DNA from 4 places in the Telluria sp. ZT3P26 genome. Region 4 is predicted to be linked to each of the others. Evidence: predicted binding sites of a transcription regulator. Region 4 holds the regulator's gene; each other region holds the start of a gene.
What was found. Region 4 encodes sigma-54, which starts transcription at its own class of promoters, with help from an activator protein. Its sites were predicted from a motif close to TGGCANGNAANCTGCTTT; they were not measured.
Positions count from the first base shown of each region.

Region 1 (3,657 bases), on a different contig from region 4:
GCGCCGGGCCGATTTCCAGCACTGCTGCGACGGCATGTTTGCCAATCTGCGCGTGGCCGCCGGCGCCGAGCAGGCGCGCGGCCTGCTGGTGCGCGAGCCTGCTGACCTGCTCGTGCTGGACCTGGAACGCTGCGATCTGGGCGTCGACCTGGCGGCGCTGGGCGCCCTGATCGGCGCACGCGCCGGTGCGCCCGTGCTGGTGCTGTGTCCCTTCACGAATGCGCGCTGGCTGCCGGCGCTGATGGCGTTCGGCCCGCTCGACTACGCAATCGGTCCGCTGCGCGCGCAGCAAACGCGCGCGCTGCTGGCCGCGCGCATGCGCACCGGCTTTGCCGTCGCAACGCCAGCTGCGTCCACGCCGGCCGACGCCGAACTGCGCGCGCTGCTCGCGTTGCGTACCGCCTGCCAGCAGGCGCTGGACGACGCCGACGACAGCGCGCGCTTTGCCGCGCACCTGTGCACCGCGCTGACAGGCTGGCCGGGCGTCGTGCATGCGGCGCTGTTCCAGCATCGCGACGGCGACCTTCACCTCGAGGCCGAGCAGGGCGTGGCGGGCCTGCACCTGTCGGCGCTGCTCGGGCAAGAAGGCAGGCTGCTGCAGTCGCCGCTGCGCCATGCCTTCCCGGGGTTGCTGGCGGCAATGACGGGCGAATTGACGCTGCTCGATGCACCCGACAAGCCTGGTGAGCCTGCGCTTGCTGCCTGCCTGCAGGCGTGTGGCGCGCGCATGGCCGTCGGTGTGCCGATCCCGGGGCAGGGGCCGGGCGGCCCAATGGGTTCCCTGTGCCTGCTGTTCGGTAACGCCCGCCCGTTCTCGCTGGCGCAGTTACAGGCGCTGGACGACCTGGCCGGCCTGGCCGGCTATGGCCTGCGCATGGCCGAGGTCACGCGCGAGAACGAGGCGCTGCTGGCGCGCGTCACGCACCTGGCCTCGACCGATGCCCTGACCGATCTGGCCAACCGGCGCCATGGCGAAGCCTTGCTGGAACAGGAGATCAGGCGCGCACGCCGCTACCGGCTGCCGCTGGCCCTGATCGCCCTGGATATCGATCGCTTCAGCCAGATCAACGACACCTTTGGCCAGCCGGTGGGCGACCTCGTGCTGCGCACGGTGGCCGACACGGCGCGCGCGATGCTGCGCGCGAGCGACGTGCTCGTACGGTCGGGCGGCGAAGAATTCCAGGTCATTGCCTCGCACACGAGCGCCATCGACGCGCTGAAGATGGCCGAGAAGCTGCGCGCGGCGATCGAACAGGTGGAAATTCCCGGTTGCGACCACGTGACGATCAGCCTCGGGGTGGCCCAATTGGGCGAAGGCGAGAGCGGCGACTCGATGGCGGTGCGGACCCACGCCGCATTGGCGCGCGCCAAGCGGGCCGGCCGCAACTGCATCGAGCTGGCGATGTCCTGACGCGTTCGGGTGCAGCGCGCACCTTCGCGGTGCGCGCCGCTTGCAAAATAAGCGTCCCACGCCACGTCAGGACGCTGGCACACATCGTGCTGTTTCATCAAGCATGCGCGATTGCACCTCCACCGATGCACCCACCGTCTTCCCCGCCTGGCAAGCCAGCCTGGCGCTGGGCTTCGCGCGCGATGGCGACACGACGCGCCTCGTACGCCGCGCGCACCGCGGCCCGCTGCGTGTGCAGAAGGCGCTGTATCCGGAAGGCCCCGGCGCCTGCCACGTGATCGTCGTGCACCCGCCGGGCGGCGTGGTCGGGGGCGACCGGCTCGAAATCGACATTGACGCCGGTCCTGCCTGCAGCGTGCTGGCCACCAGCCCCGGCGCGGCCAAGTGGTACCGCGCGAACGGCCGCGTGTCGCAGCAGGCGGTACGCCTGCGCATTGCTGCCGGCGCCGCCATCGAGTGGCTGCCGCAGGAAACCATCTTCTATGACGCGGCCAGCGTCGACCTCGAACACGACGTCGATCTGGCTGCCGGCAGCACCTATATCGGCAGCGAAGTGCTGTGCTTCGGGCGCGTGGCGGCCGGTGAAGCGTTCACGCGCGGGCAGGTACGCCAGCGCACGCGGATCCGCCAGCATGGGCGCCTGTTGTGGTGGGAGCAGGGCATCCTGACCCCGGACGGCATCGCCAGCCCCCTCGGCATGCGCGGTCACGCGGTGTGCGCGACCTTTCTTGCCGTCGGCCGGCCCGTGCCCGCCGCGCTGCAGGCGCGCGTGCGCGCGCTCGACCCGCAGCTGGCATCGAGCCAGGTGAAATCGGTGTTTGTCGCGCGCTTTCTCGGCGACGACGGCGAAGCGGCGCGCGCCGTCATGGCGCAGGTATGGGCATTGCTGCGCCCCCATCTGCTCGACCGCCCGGCGTGCCCGCCGCGCATCTGGCTTACCTAGACTGGCTTACCTGGAACGGACCCGCCCATGGACCTGACGCCCCGCGAAAAAGACAAGCTGCTGATCTTCACTGCCGCGCTGCTGGCCGAACGCCGGCGCGCACGCGGCCTGAAGCTGAATTACCCCGAAGCCGTGGCACTGATCACGGCGGCCATCATGGAAGGCGCGCGCGATGGTCGCAGCGTGGCCGAGCTGATGAGCGAAGGCACCATGATCCTCGCGCGCAGCGACGTGATGGAGGGCGTGCCCGAGATGATCCCGGACATCCAGGTCGAGGCCACGTTCCCGGACGGGACCAAGCTCGTGACCGTCCACCATCCGATCCCCTAGCCGGAGCCCACCGTGATCCCAGGCGAATACTTCCTTGACGACGGCGATATCGAACTCAACGCCGGCCGGCGTACGGCCACTGTGGTCGTGGCCAATGCCGGCGACCGGCCGGTGCAGGTCGGCTCGCATTATCACTTTTACGAAGTCAATCCGGCGCTGCAGTTCGAGCGCGACGCTGCGCTCGGCATGCGGCTGAATATCGCGGCCGGGACTGCGGTGCGCTTCGAGCCGGGCCAGCGCCGCACGGTGGAACTGGTCGACCTGGCCGGCGAGCGGATCGTGCATGGCTTCCAGGGGCGCGTGTCGGGGCCACTGCCCGTGCCTCTGGTATCGGGAGACGCATGATGGTCACGCTCAGCCGCCAGGCCTACGCCGACATGTATGGCCCGACCACGGGCGACCGGATCCGCCTGGCCGACACCGACCTCTTGATCGAGATCGAACGCGACTTCGCCACCTACGGCGAAGAAGTCAAGTTCGGCGGTGGTAAAGTCATTCGCGACGGCATGGGCCAGTCGCAGCGCCTGCGCGACGGCGTGATGGACACCGTGATCACCAACGCCGTCATCGTCGACCACTGGGGCATCGTCAAGGCCGACATCGGCATCAAGGATGGCCTGATTGCCGCCATCGGCAAGGCCGGCAACCCGGATATCCAGCCGGATGTCACGATGGCCATTGGCGGGGCCACCGAAATCATCGCCGGCGAAGGCATGATCGTCACGGCCGGCGGCGTCGATACGCACATCCACTTCATCTGTCCGCAGCAGATCGACGAAGCGCTGTACTCGGGGATCACGACGATGCTGGGCGGCGGCACGGGGCCCGCCGTCGGCACCGCGGCCACGACCTGCACGCCGGGCGCCTGGCATATTCATTCAATGCTGCAGGCGGCGGACGCGTTCCCGATGAACCTGGGCTTTTTCGGCAAGGGCAACGTCAGCCAGCCCGGCCCGCTGGAAGAGCAGATCCA
Region 1 is NZ_JCASII010000007.1:125,077-128,733, reverse strand. Features, by position in the region: gene AC56LN_RS20780 (GGDEF domain-containing protein) at 1-1,411, shown strand, start outside; gene AC56LN_RS20775 (urease accessory protein UreD) at 1,515-2,354, shown strand; gene AC56LN_RS20770 (urease subunit gamma) at 2,382-2,684, shown strand; gene AC56LN_RS20765 (urease subunit beta) at 2,697-3,029, shown strand; gene ureC (urease subunit alpha) at 3,029-3,657, shown strand, end outside.
Region 1: the regulator sigma-54 is predicted to act here: its motif matches at 1,487-1,504, upstream of AC56LN_RS20775 (urease accessory protein UreD).

Region 2 (3,657 bases), on a different contig from region 4:
ACTCGGCGCTGATGGTGATGGAGAAGGAATACGGCCCGCACCAGATGCGCCGTTTCCTGCGCTATGAACTGGACCGCTACCTCAGTTCGCGCAGTGCCGAGAAGATCGAGGAACTGCCGCTGGTGCGCGTGGAAAACCAGGACTACATCCACTACCGCAAGGGCAGCCTGGTCTTCTACCGCCTGCGCGACGAGATCGGCGAAGCGGCACTGAACCGCGCCCTCAAGCGCTTCCTGCAGGACAAGGGCTATCAGGAGGCGCCGTTTGCGACATCCGCCGAACTGGTCGACTACATCCGCGCCGAAGCCCCGGTGGGCAAGCACGCGCTGATCGCCGACCTGTTCGAGCGCATCGTCTTCTACGATAACCGCGTGACCGAAGCGAAGGCCGTCAAGCGCCCGGACGGGCAGTGGGACGTGACGATGAAACTGCATCTGGCGAAAATGCAGGCCGACGGCAAGGGGCAGGAAACGCCGCGCACCTATGACGAAGCCGTGGAGATCGGCGTGTTCGCACGCGCGAAGGATGCCAAGGAATCGGACGAGCGGGTGCTGTTATTGGAGAAGCGCGTACTGCAGGGCGAGAATCCGACCGTGACGGTGACCGTCAAGGAGCAGCCGTTCGACGTTGGCATTGACCCGTACAACAAGCTGATCGACCGCGTGGCGCGTGACAACCGCAAGGAGGTCAGCATCGATTGACGCCCGCCGGCTACGCGCTCAGGCGCTTTTACTCGCGCCTGAGCGCGTAGCCGGCGAAGTGCTTCCACGAGCCGTCCGGCTGCGCCGCGTCGAGCGCGAACTGCCACGTCGCGCCCGCCGGATCGAAGCGCCAGGTATTGCGAAACGGGCCGCTCGGGTAGGGAATGGTGAAGGTGACGACGTTGCCGGTGATGTCGCCGCTTCCGTGCGGGATCGAGTATTTTGCGCCGAAGCTGTCCATCCAGTGCGCGATGACGGTCTTTGTGGCGGCGTCGTAGCCGACGAAGACGGCCGCTTCGTACTGCGCGGGCACCTGCACGTCCTGCATGCGCAGCTCGGTGAATGTGCCGTGCAAGGCCGGCCTGGCAACCATGCGGTAGGTGACCGGTTTGCCCCGCACATCACCTGTCATGGTCCAGGCGCCATCGAGCTGGCGCAGGATCTCGGGACGCACGTCACCGCCGGCAGGGGATGACTGCGCATGGAGCGACGCCGGCAGGGCCAGCATGGTGCAGGTGGTGATCAGCGCGGCATACTGTCGGGTCATCGTGGTCTCCGTAAAGACGACCAGTATAAGCCGGGATGCGCGTCAAAAGATGGCGACACGGGTGTGGCGCCACTGCCGCCGAGGCCGCCCGCGCAAGGCGGGCTGGCCTGTGGGCTGTTTAATGCTTGTCGAGCGTTGGCGGCACGACGATCGTCGGGTCTTCCGGTGCGCCCGGGAACGGCGCGGTGGCCGACGGCGCGGCGCCTGGCATCGGAATCGCCGAGCTGCCCGAGGTCGCAGAGGCAGCTGACGTCGACGCGGTTGCCGTGGTGCTGCCTGCACCCAGTCTGGCTTCGAGCTCACTCACGCGCAGTTCGAGCGCCTCGAGCTTGGTGCGGGTCTTGGCCAGCACCTGGGCCTGGATATCGAATTCCTCGCGCGTGACCAGATCGAGCTTCGAAAAGCCCGACGTCATGGCCGCCTTCACATTGCGTTCAATGTCCTTGGCCGGACCGCTCTCGAGCGCCTGGTTGATCTTGCCCTGCAAGTCGCTGAAGAAGTTGCTGTTACTCATATCCATTTCCCTTTCTGCCGAGGCCGCACGCTCCATGATGGTGCAATGTGACCTGATGTAGTGCGCCGAACGGCCGTCTGGGTGCCGTGTGCGGTCCGTTGTGTTAGTGCAAAACCGATGTGGGGCGTGTTTACCAAAAAAACAAGGACCTTTTTCCTGTTTATGAGCTGGCACGCATCCTGCTAAATAAAGCGTAGACAAAGAACATCACAAGGATCCACAAGCAGTCATTTTTCACGTTGTTCATCAAGGGGGTTTGTCATGAAGTGCAAAGCAAAATTCAGCGCAATTGTCCTGGCAGTGTTGGCTCTTACCAGCGCGCCGGGCATGGCACAGGAACAACCCGCCGAACATCAGGTGAGCTACAACGCGAGCATCACCAGCGACTACCGTTACCGCGGTCTGTCGCAAACAGCCCTCGACCCGGCCCTCCAGGGCGGCGTCGACTATGTACATGGCCCATCCGGCTTCTACGTGGGCACCTGGCTTTCCACCATCAAATGGACGAAAGATCTGGGCGGCGACGGCAATATCGAATGGGACGTATATGGCGGCAAGCGCGGTCAGTTGAGCGACGCGATCAGCTATGACATTGGCGGCCTGTATTACTACTACCCGGACAATGGCCTGAACCCGAGCGCGAACACGTTCGAGCTGTACGGCAAACTCGGCTACGGCCCGGCCTACATCAAGTACTCGCACTCGACGACCAATCTGTTCGGCACTGCAGACAGCAAGCGCAGCGGCTACCTGGACGTGGGCGCCGACATCGACGTCAGCAACGGCTTCATCCTGAACCTGCACGTCGGGCGCCAGAAACTGAAGAACAACAGCGCGTTTTCGTACACCGACTACAAGGTCGGCGTCACCAAGGACTTCGGCGTCGCCACCGTGGCGCTGGCGTGGCACAAGGCGAATACCGACGCCTACCTGAGCCCGGAAGGCAAGAATCTCGGCAAGTCTGCCGCCGTGCTGTCCGTCTCAAAAACTTTTTGATTGCAAAAGAGGCAATACCATGAAAATGATCACCGCCATCATCAAGCCCTTCAAGCTCGACGAAGTGCGAGAGGCGCTGTCGGAAATCAACGTGCAAGGCATGACGGTGACCGAAGTGAAGGGTTTCGGTCGCCAGAAAGGCCACACCGAGCTGTACCGTGGTGCCGAGTACGTCGTCGACTTCCTGCCCAAGATCAAGATCGAAGCCGCTGTCGACGACGCCATCGTCGACCAGGTCATCGATGCGATCCAGGGCGCTGCCCGCACCGGCAAGATCGGTGACGGCAAGATCTTCGTGGCCGACCTGAACCAGGTCATCCGTATCCGTACCGGCGAGACCGGCAACGACGCACTGTAAGAGGGAATGTTTTCATGAAGCGTATAACTACAACGATACTGACCGCCTTGCTGGGCCTGGGCGTCGCCCTGCCGGCCATGGCGGCGCCGTCCATCAACAAGGGGGATACGGCCTGGATGTTCGTCGCCACGCTGCTGGTGATCCTGATGACCATTCCCGGCCTGGCGCTGTTCTACGGCGGCCTCGTGCGCGCCAAGAACATGCTGTCGGTGCTGATGCAGGTGATGATGGTATTTGCCCTCGTGATCGTGCTGTGGTGCCTGTACGGCTACTCGCTGGCCTTCACGCAGGGCAATGCGTTCATTGGCGGCTTCGACCGCGCCTTCCTGCAAGGCATCTGGGATCCGGTCGCCGGCAAGTTTGCGATGGCCGCGACCTTCAGCAAAGAGACGATGATCCCTGAATTCATCTTCGTCGCCTTCCAGGGCACCTTCGCAGCGATTACCTGCGCGCTGATCGTCGGCGCTTTTGCCGAACGCGCCAAGTTTGCGGCCGTGCTGGTGTTCGTCGTGCTGTGGTTCACGTTCGGCTACCTGCCGGT
Region 2 is NZ_JCASII010000004.1:10,438-14,094, forward strand. Features, by position in the region: gene AC56LN_RS13735 (ABC transporter permease/M1 family aminopeptidase) at 1-701, shown strand, start outside; gene AC56LN_RS13740 (DUF1579 family protein) at 730-1,248, opposite strand; partial or broken gene AC56LN_RS13745 (accessory factor UbiK family protein) at 1,529-1,762, opposite strand; gene AC56LN_RS13750 (TorF family putative porin) at 2,024-2,758, shown strand; gene glnK (P-II family nitrogen regulator) at 2,778-3,116, shown strand; gene AC56LN_RS13760 (ammonium transporter) at 3,131-3,657, shown strand, end outside.
Region 2: the regulator sigma-54 is predicted to act here: its motif matches at 1,931-1,948, upstream of AC56LN_RS13750 (TorF family putative porin).

Region 3 (3,657 bases), on a different contig from region 4:
ATGCCAGTGCTGAACACGGCCCAGCAGGAGGCGGCCGACGCCATCGGCGGCGCCACCGGTTTCAAACCGTTCCTGTTATGGGGCGTGACCGGCAGCGGCAAGACCGAGGTCTATCTGCAAGCCTGCGCCCAGGTGCTGGCGCGCGACCCGCAGGCGCAGATCCTGATCATGGTGCCCGAGATCAACCTCACGCCGCAGCTCGAAGGCAATATCCGGGCGCGCTTCCCGGGCATGATGCTCGCCACGCTGCACAGCAGCCTGTCCGAAGGCGAGCGCATGCTGCACTGGCTGGCGGCGCACCTGGGCCAGGCGCGCATCGTGCTCGGTACGCGGCTCTCGCTGCTGGCCTCGCTGCCGCATTTGCAGCTGATCGTGATCGACGAAGAACACGACCCGTCATATAAGCAGCAGGAAGGCTTGCGCTATTCGGCGCGCGACCTGGCCGTCTGGCGCGCGCACCAGCTCGGCATTCCGATCGTCATGGGCTCGGCCACGCCATCGCTCGAATCGTGGCACCACGCGCGCTCGGGGCGCTACACACGGCTCGACCTGCGCGAGCGCGCCGTCCAGGATGCCGTGCTGCCGCGCGTGCGCCTGATCGACATGGAGCGCGACCGCGGGCGCGACGGCCTGACCGCCGAGATGGTCGCCGCGCTGCGCCTGCGCCTGGAGCGTGGTGAGCAGTCACTGCTGTTCCTGAACCGGCGCGGCTACGCCCCCGTGATTTCGTGCGACGCCTGCGGCTGGATCAGCGACTGCACGCGCTGTACCGCCTTCATGGTGCTGCACAAGCCCGAGAACCGGCTGCGCTGCCACCACTGCAGCCTGGAGCTGCGCATCCCGCGCTCGTGCCCGACCTGCGGCAACGTCGACATCCAGCCACTGGGCCGGGGCACGCAGCGCGTCGAAGAAGGCTTGCGGGCGATGTTCCCCGAAGCGCGCATCCTGCGCATCGACGCCGACTCCACGCGCCTGAAGGGCAGCGCGCAGGCGGCGTTCGACAGCGTGCACCGGGGCGAAGTCGATATCCTGATCGGCACCCAGATGGTCGCCAAGGGCCACGACTTCAAGAAGCTCACGCTGGTGGGCATCCTGAACCCGGATACGGCGCTGTTCTCGCAGGACTACCGCGCCAGCGAGCGCCTGTTTGCGCAGCTGATGCAGGTGGCGGGACGGGCAGGGCGGGCTGGCGCGCCGTCCGAGGTACTGGTGCAGACGCGTTACGTGCAGCATCCGCTGTACGGCGCGGTGATGCGCCACGATTACGAGCGCTTTGCCGGCCAGTTGCTGGATGAACGGCGCGAAGCGGGGCTACCGCCGTACATGTACCAGGCCTTGCTGCGGGCCGAGGCGCGCGAGCTGCCGATCGCGATTGCATTTCTGGAGACGGCGCGTGATTGCCTGGCGCACGACGGGATCCTGATCAACGACCCGATCCCGATGACGATGACGCGGGTGCACAATATGGACCGCGCGCAGTTGCTGGTGGAGTCCAGCTCGCGCCCGGCCCTGCAGGCCTTCCTGCGCGAGTGGATGGAAACGCTGCGGGCCATGAAGGCCCGCGTGAAATGGTCGCTCGAAGTCGACCCGCTCGATATTTAAGCCACGCTGGCAGCCTTGCGCGCCGCCTGGCGCCGGCGGTTCGCGTAGCCCATCATGGCCAGGCCGGCGCCCAGCAGCAGGCCGGTGGCTGGCTCAGGTACTTCCGCGCTGGCGGGTTCCACGCCAAACGTGATGGTGCCGAAGTTCCAGATGCCATCGGCGCCGTCGATGTCGTCGAAATCAGTTTCAAAGAATTCCAGGCGCAGGATACCGTCGGCGCCGACTGCAAAACTCAGGCCGAGGTCGACCAGGTCAGCGAAACCGGAATAGGTTCCAGTCCCTGGATTTTCGTCGATGAAGCCTGGATTGAAGAAGAGGCCGTTAGCCTGGCTGGAGTCCTCGAACCCGAGCGTCAGTTCCGACAAATAGCTCGGACTGAACGCCGTCAGGTTGAACGTGTAGCTGACGGTGGTAATGATCGAATTGGCGCCGACATTGAACGTCAGCACGGTATTCGTCTCATCGCCGTAGAGGCCATGGCTCTCGATCCCACTGACATTGACGGCCAGGGGCGCGGCAAACACGGATGAGCAAACGAACAGCGACAGGCTGACCAGCAATCTGTTGAGCGAAGCGAATGTCATGACATCTCCTGGGGTGGGGTTGAGCCCGGGATGCATGCAAATACCGTGCCGCAGTGAAGAACTCATCCATGTTGTTGATTCCGTTAGGAAAAATCAAAGCAATATAAATTGTCATTCAGAATCTGTAAAAGTGGTCGACATTGCTTGCTGTACTGTTGGTTGCAAGCCTTGGGCGCGCCAGTGGGCATCCAGCCTGAAATGCCACCTGCGCACGTGAAATAGCGTATCGTTTTGCCTGTCAACAGCGAAAGAGCACCATGAAACAACTGAACGTGGATGTCGCCGTCATCGGCACCGGCACCGCCGGCATGACGGCCTATCGCGCGGCCAAGGCCCAGGGCGCGCGCACGGTGGTGATCGAGAGCGCACATTACGGCACCACCTGCGCCCGGGTCGGCTGCATGCCGAGCAAGCTCCTGATCGCTGCGGCCGAGACGGCGCACACGCTGCACACGTCCGGTCCGTTCGGCGTGCATGCCGGCGAAGTGCGGATCGATGGCCCGGCCGTGATGGCGCGCGTCCAGCGCGAACGCGACCGCTTCGTCGGCTTCGTGCTCGAGGCCGTGGAAGCCATTCCCGCCCAGGACCGCCTGCAGGGCCACGCGCGCTTTACCGGCCCGTGCACGCTGCAGGTCGACGACCATACCGAAATCCACACCGGGCGCGTCGTCATCGCCACCGGCTCGACGCCGCTGCGCCTGCCGCAGCTCGATAATGTCGGTCCCGGCATCGTCACCAGCGACGACGTGTTCTACTGGAATGACCTGCCAGCGTCTGTCGCCGTGATCGGCACCGGCGTGATCGGCCTGGAACTGGGCCAGGCCCTGAGCCGGCTCGGCGTGCGCGTGCGTTTCTACGCGCGCGGCGGCTCCATCGCCAATATCAGCGACCCCGAAGTGCTGCGCTGCGCGGCGCAGGTGCTGGGTGAGGAGGTCGATATCGCGTTCCAGACCGAGGTCGTGGGTGCGAAGCAGGAGGGCGACGAGGTGGTCTTGCATGTGCGCGACGCGCTGGGCAAGGAAAGCAGCGAACGCTTCCAGTACGTGCTGATGGCAGCCGGGCGCACGCCGAACGTGCATGACCTGGGGCTCGAACTGACTGGCCTGGAGCGGGGCGATGACGGCATCCCGACCTTCGACGCGCGCACGATGCAATGCGGCACCAGCCATATCTTCATCGCAGGCGACGCCAACAACGAGCGCCCGCTGCTGCACGACGCGGCCGATCACGGCAAGATCGCCGGCGACAATGCGGGCCGCTATCCCGACGTGCGCCCGGGCCTGCGCCGCACGCCGATCGCGGTGGCCTTCACCGAGCCGAATATCGCTACCCTGGGCAAGAGCTACCGGGAATTGTGCGCAGGGGGCCAACGCAAGTTCGCCGTTGGCAGCGTGTCGTTCGAGAACCAGGGCCGCAGCCGCGTCATGTTGCAGAACAAGGGGATGCTGCGCGTGTATGCCGAATACGGCTC
Region 3 is NZ_JCASII010000002.1:130,040-133,696, reverse strand. Features, by position in the region: gene AC56LN_RS08390 (primosomal protein N') at 1-1,602, shown strand, start outside; gene AC56LN_RS08385 (PEP-CTERM sorting domain-containing protein) at 1,599-2,186, opposite strand; gene AC56LN_RS08380 (dihydrolipoyl dehydrogenase) at 2,444-3,657, shown strand, end outside.
Region 3: the regulator sigma-54 is predicted to act here: its motif matches at 2,220-2,237, upstream of AC56LN_RS08385 (PEP-CTERM sorting domain-containing protein).

Region 4 (3,657 bases):
GTCACGCACATCATCAACGGCGAGCGCTGACGCATCGCGCGCAATGCCTTCTGCGCGAATGGCGTGTCGTCACCCTCGAGCGACGCCATGATTGCCGCCACCGAGTCCGCGCCAAAATGCGCATCGATGCATGCGCGGTTGGCCTGCAGTTCGCTCTCGCCGGCGTGCGCCGTGGCGAACGCGCGGATCGCCGCCGGCAGATCCGCGCCCGGCGTCGCCTCGATCAGCGACTGCAACGCCGGCAGGTCGGCGCCCGGCACGAACACGTCGGCCAGGCCCACGTACAGCGCGTCGGCCGCGCCGATCGTCAGGCCGGTCAAGCCCAGGAACATCCCCAGTTGGCCCGGTGCGTGTGACAGGAAATGGCTGCCGCCGACATCGGGAAACAGGCCGATATTCACCTCGGGCATCGCCATCTTGGTGCGGTCGGTGACGATGCGCAGGCCGCAATCGGGCCCGCCCTGCGCGATGCCCATGCCGCCGCCCATGACCACGCCGTCCATCAGCGCGATATACGGTTTCGGATAAAAATGGATCAGGTGATTGAGCGCGTATTCTTCGGTGAAGAAATCCTCGAGCAGTGCGCTGCCGCCCTGCGGCGAGGCGTTGCCGACGTCGTGGAAGAAACGGATATCGCCGCCCGCGCACAGCGCTTTTTCGCTGCTGCTGGTGATCACCACCGCATCGACGGCGGCGTCATGCTGCCAGTCGAGCAGGATCGCGGTCAGCGCGCGCACCATGTCCAGCGACAGCGAATTGAGCGCCTTGGGACGGTCGAGGGTGATGATGCCGGCGCGGTTGGCGATGCGGGTCAGGACGTGTTCGGACATGGCGTGATCCATCGAAAGGAAACACGTATTTTACCGGCAGCGGGATGCAAAAAGGGCGTCCCGAAAAGACGCCCCTGGCGATGTTAACCTGCGCTCGAATCAGGCGGCAGCGACGTCTGCTTCGTCGACGTCCAGGCGTTTGATCGATGTTCGGTTATGGTCTTTCAGCATCTGCTTGTGCTTCAGGATTTGTCGATCCAGTTTATCCATCAACATGTCGATTGCGGCATACAGGTCTTGCGCGACGCTCGCCACGTGCAGGGTCTTGCCCGACACCTGGACGTTGATTTCAGCTTTTTGCCTTTTTTCTTTTTCAGTGAGGTTATCGACGGCCAGGAAGACGTGGGTATCTATGACTTGATCGAAATGGCGAATAATGCGCTCGAGCTTATTCTGAACGTATTCACGGATGGCAGGGGTTACTTCGAGATGGTGACCACTGATGGTGAGGTTCATACACACTCCTTTGAAGATGTCACGTCGCTTGCACCACACAGGAGCTGAAGGCACAGACTGTATGAGCGGCGTTGTTACAAGGCTTTGCGGAGACTGACGGGGGGGATCTTGAGCGCTTCACGGTATTTTGCGACCGTCCTGCGCGCAATGACCATGCCTTGTTCCCCGAGCATTTCCGCGATCTTGCTGTCGGATAATGGATTCTTAGGGTCTTCTGCTCCTGTCAATTGTGCGATGAGCGCACGGATTGCCGTTGAGGATGCTTCGCCTCCCGCTTCGGTGGCAACGTGGCTACCGAAGAAATACTTCAACTCGAACATGCCGTGCGGGGTCAGCATGTATTTCTGGGTTGTGACACGAGAGATCGTGCTCTCGTGCAGACCTAGTGTATCAGCTATCTCGCGCAAAACAAGGGGCCGCATGGCAACCGCGCCATGGCTGAAAAAGTTGCGCTGGCGTTCGACGATCGCCTCGGCCACACGCAGGATCGTGTCGAAACGCTGGCGCATGTTCTTGATGAGCCACTTCGCCTCCTGCATCTGCGCGCCCATCTGGCTCTCGCTGCGGCCCTGCTTGAGCATCGTGGCGTACAGGCTGTTCACGCGCAGGCGCGGCATCACGTCCGGGTTCAGCGTGACCGCCCAGCCGTTCTTGGCACGGCGCACGATCACGTCCGGCACCACGTAATCCGACACGTTCGACGCGAACGCGGCGCCCGGATGCGGATTGCACTGGCGGACCACGGCCTGCACTTCGCGCAGGTCTTCGTCGTCGCAATCGAGCGCCTTTTTCAGCTTGCTGTATTCGCGCTGCGCGAACCAGGTCAGGTAGCCTTCGACGATCTTCAGGGCCATGCGGCGCGTGACCATCGGCACGCCCGGCATGCGCCGGATCTGCAGCGCCAGGCATTCGGCCGCGCTGCGCGCGCCCACGCCCACCGGGTCCATGCTCTGCACCATCGCCAGCGCGCAGCGCAGTTCGTCGAGGTCGACCTCGAGTTCTTCGGGCAGGCGTGCGTGGATGTCGTCGAGCGGTTCTTCCAGGTAGCCGTTGTCATCGAGCGCGTCGATCACCAGTTCGGCCAGCGCGCGGTCGCGGGTTGACAGCAGCGTTTCGCGCACCTGCTCCATCAGGTGTTCGCGCAGCGTGATGGCGCACGCTTCCAGCTGCGGGCGGCCGTCTTCGTCGTCGCTGCTGCTGCCACTGCCGGACGACGCGCCGCTGCCTTCGCTCCAGTCATTGTCGGGCCGGTCGCCATCGACCGCGCCGCCTTCAGCGCCCTCGCCCTCGGCCGGGGCGCTGCCCTCGCCTTCGGCCTGCTGGCCCGGCGCCGGCGGCGCCTCGCCGGGTGCCGGCGCATTGTTGATCGCCCCATCGGCCAGCAAGCGCACCGAATGATCGAGCGGATCGTCGAGCCTTTCGAGCAGCGGGTTATCACCCAGTATCTGCTCGATCTCCTGGTGCAGTTCGAGCGTCGACAGTTGCAGCAACCGGATCGATTGCTGCAGCTGTGGCGTGAGCGCCAGGTGCTGCGAAGTGCGGAGCTGAAGGGACTGTTTCATCAATTGGTCATGGCTTACATGCGGAAATGTTCACCAAGGTACACGCGGCGCACCGACTCGTCGGCGATGATATCGTCGGGCCGGCCGGATGCGAGCACCGCGCCCTGATTGATGATGTAGGCGCGGTCGCAGATGCCAAGCGTCTCGCGGACATTGTGGTCGGTGATCAGGACGCCGATCTTGCGCTCCTTGAGGAAGCGCACGATGCGCTGGATCTCGATCACGGCGATCGGGTCGACGCCGGCAAAGGGTTCGTCAAGCAGCACGAAGCGCGGGTTGGTCGCCAGTGCACGCGCGATCTCCACGCGGCGGCGCTCGCCGCCCGACAGCGACAGCGCCGGGTTCTCGCGCAGCTTCTCGATCTGCAGGTCGGCCAGCAAGGTATCGAGGCGGTCGTTGATCTCGGTTTTGGTGAGCGACTTGCCGTTGACCTTCTGCAGTTCGAGCACGGCGCGGATGTTTTCTTCCACCGTCAGCTTGCGAAACACCGAGGCTTCCTGCGGCAGGTACGACAGGCCGAGCACCGCGCGGCGATGGATCGGCAGGCTGGTGATGTCGGTGCCGTTGATGCTGATCGAGCCGGCGTCCGATGGGACCAGGCCGACGATCATGTAGAACGAGGTGGTCTTGCCGGCGCCGTTCGGGCCCAGCAAACCTACCACTTCGCCGCATTCGACATCCAGCGACACATCGCGCACGACCAGGCGCTTGCCATAGCTTTTCTGCAGGCCCTTGACGACCAGCGTGCTGCGATCGTTCAGTTCCGTCATTGCGTGCCTCCGGCCGGCGTACGCTTGGGCGCCAGGATC
Region 4 is NZ_JCASII010000006.1:83,383-87,039, reverse strand. Features, by position in the region: gene AC56LN_RS19175 (enoyl-CoA hydratase/isomerase family protein) at 1-830, opposite strand, end outside; gene hpf (ribosome hibernation-promoting factor, HPF/YfiA family) at 930-1,286, opposite strand; gene AC56LN_RS19165 (RNA polymerase factor sigma-54) at 1,361-2,848, opposite strand; gene lptB (LPS export ABC transporter ATP-binding protein) at 2,863-3,618, opposite strand; gene lptA (lipopolysaccharide transport periplasmic protein LptA) at 3,615-3,657, opposite strand, start outside.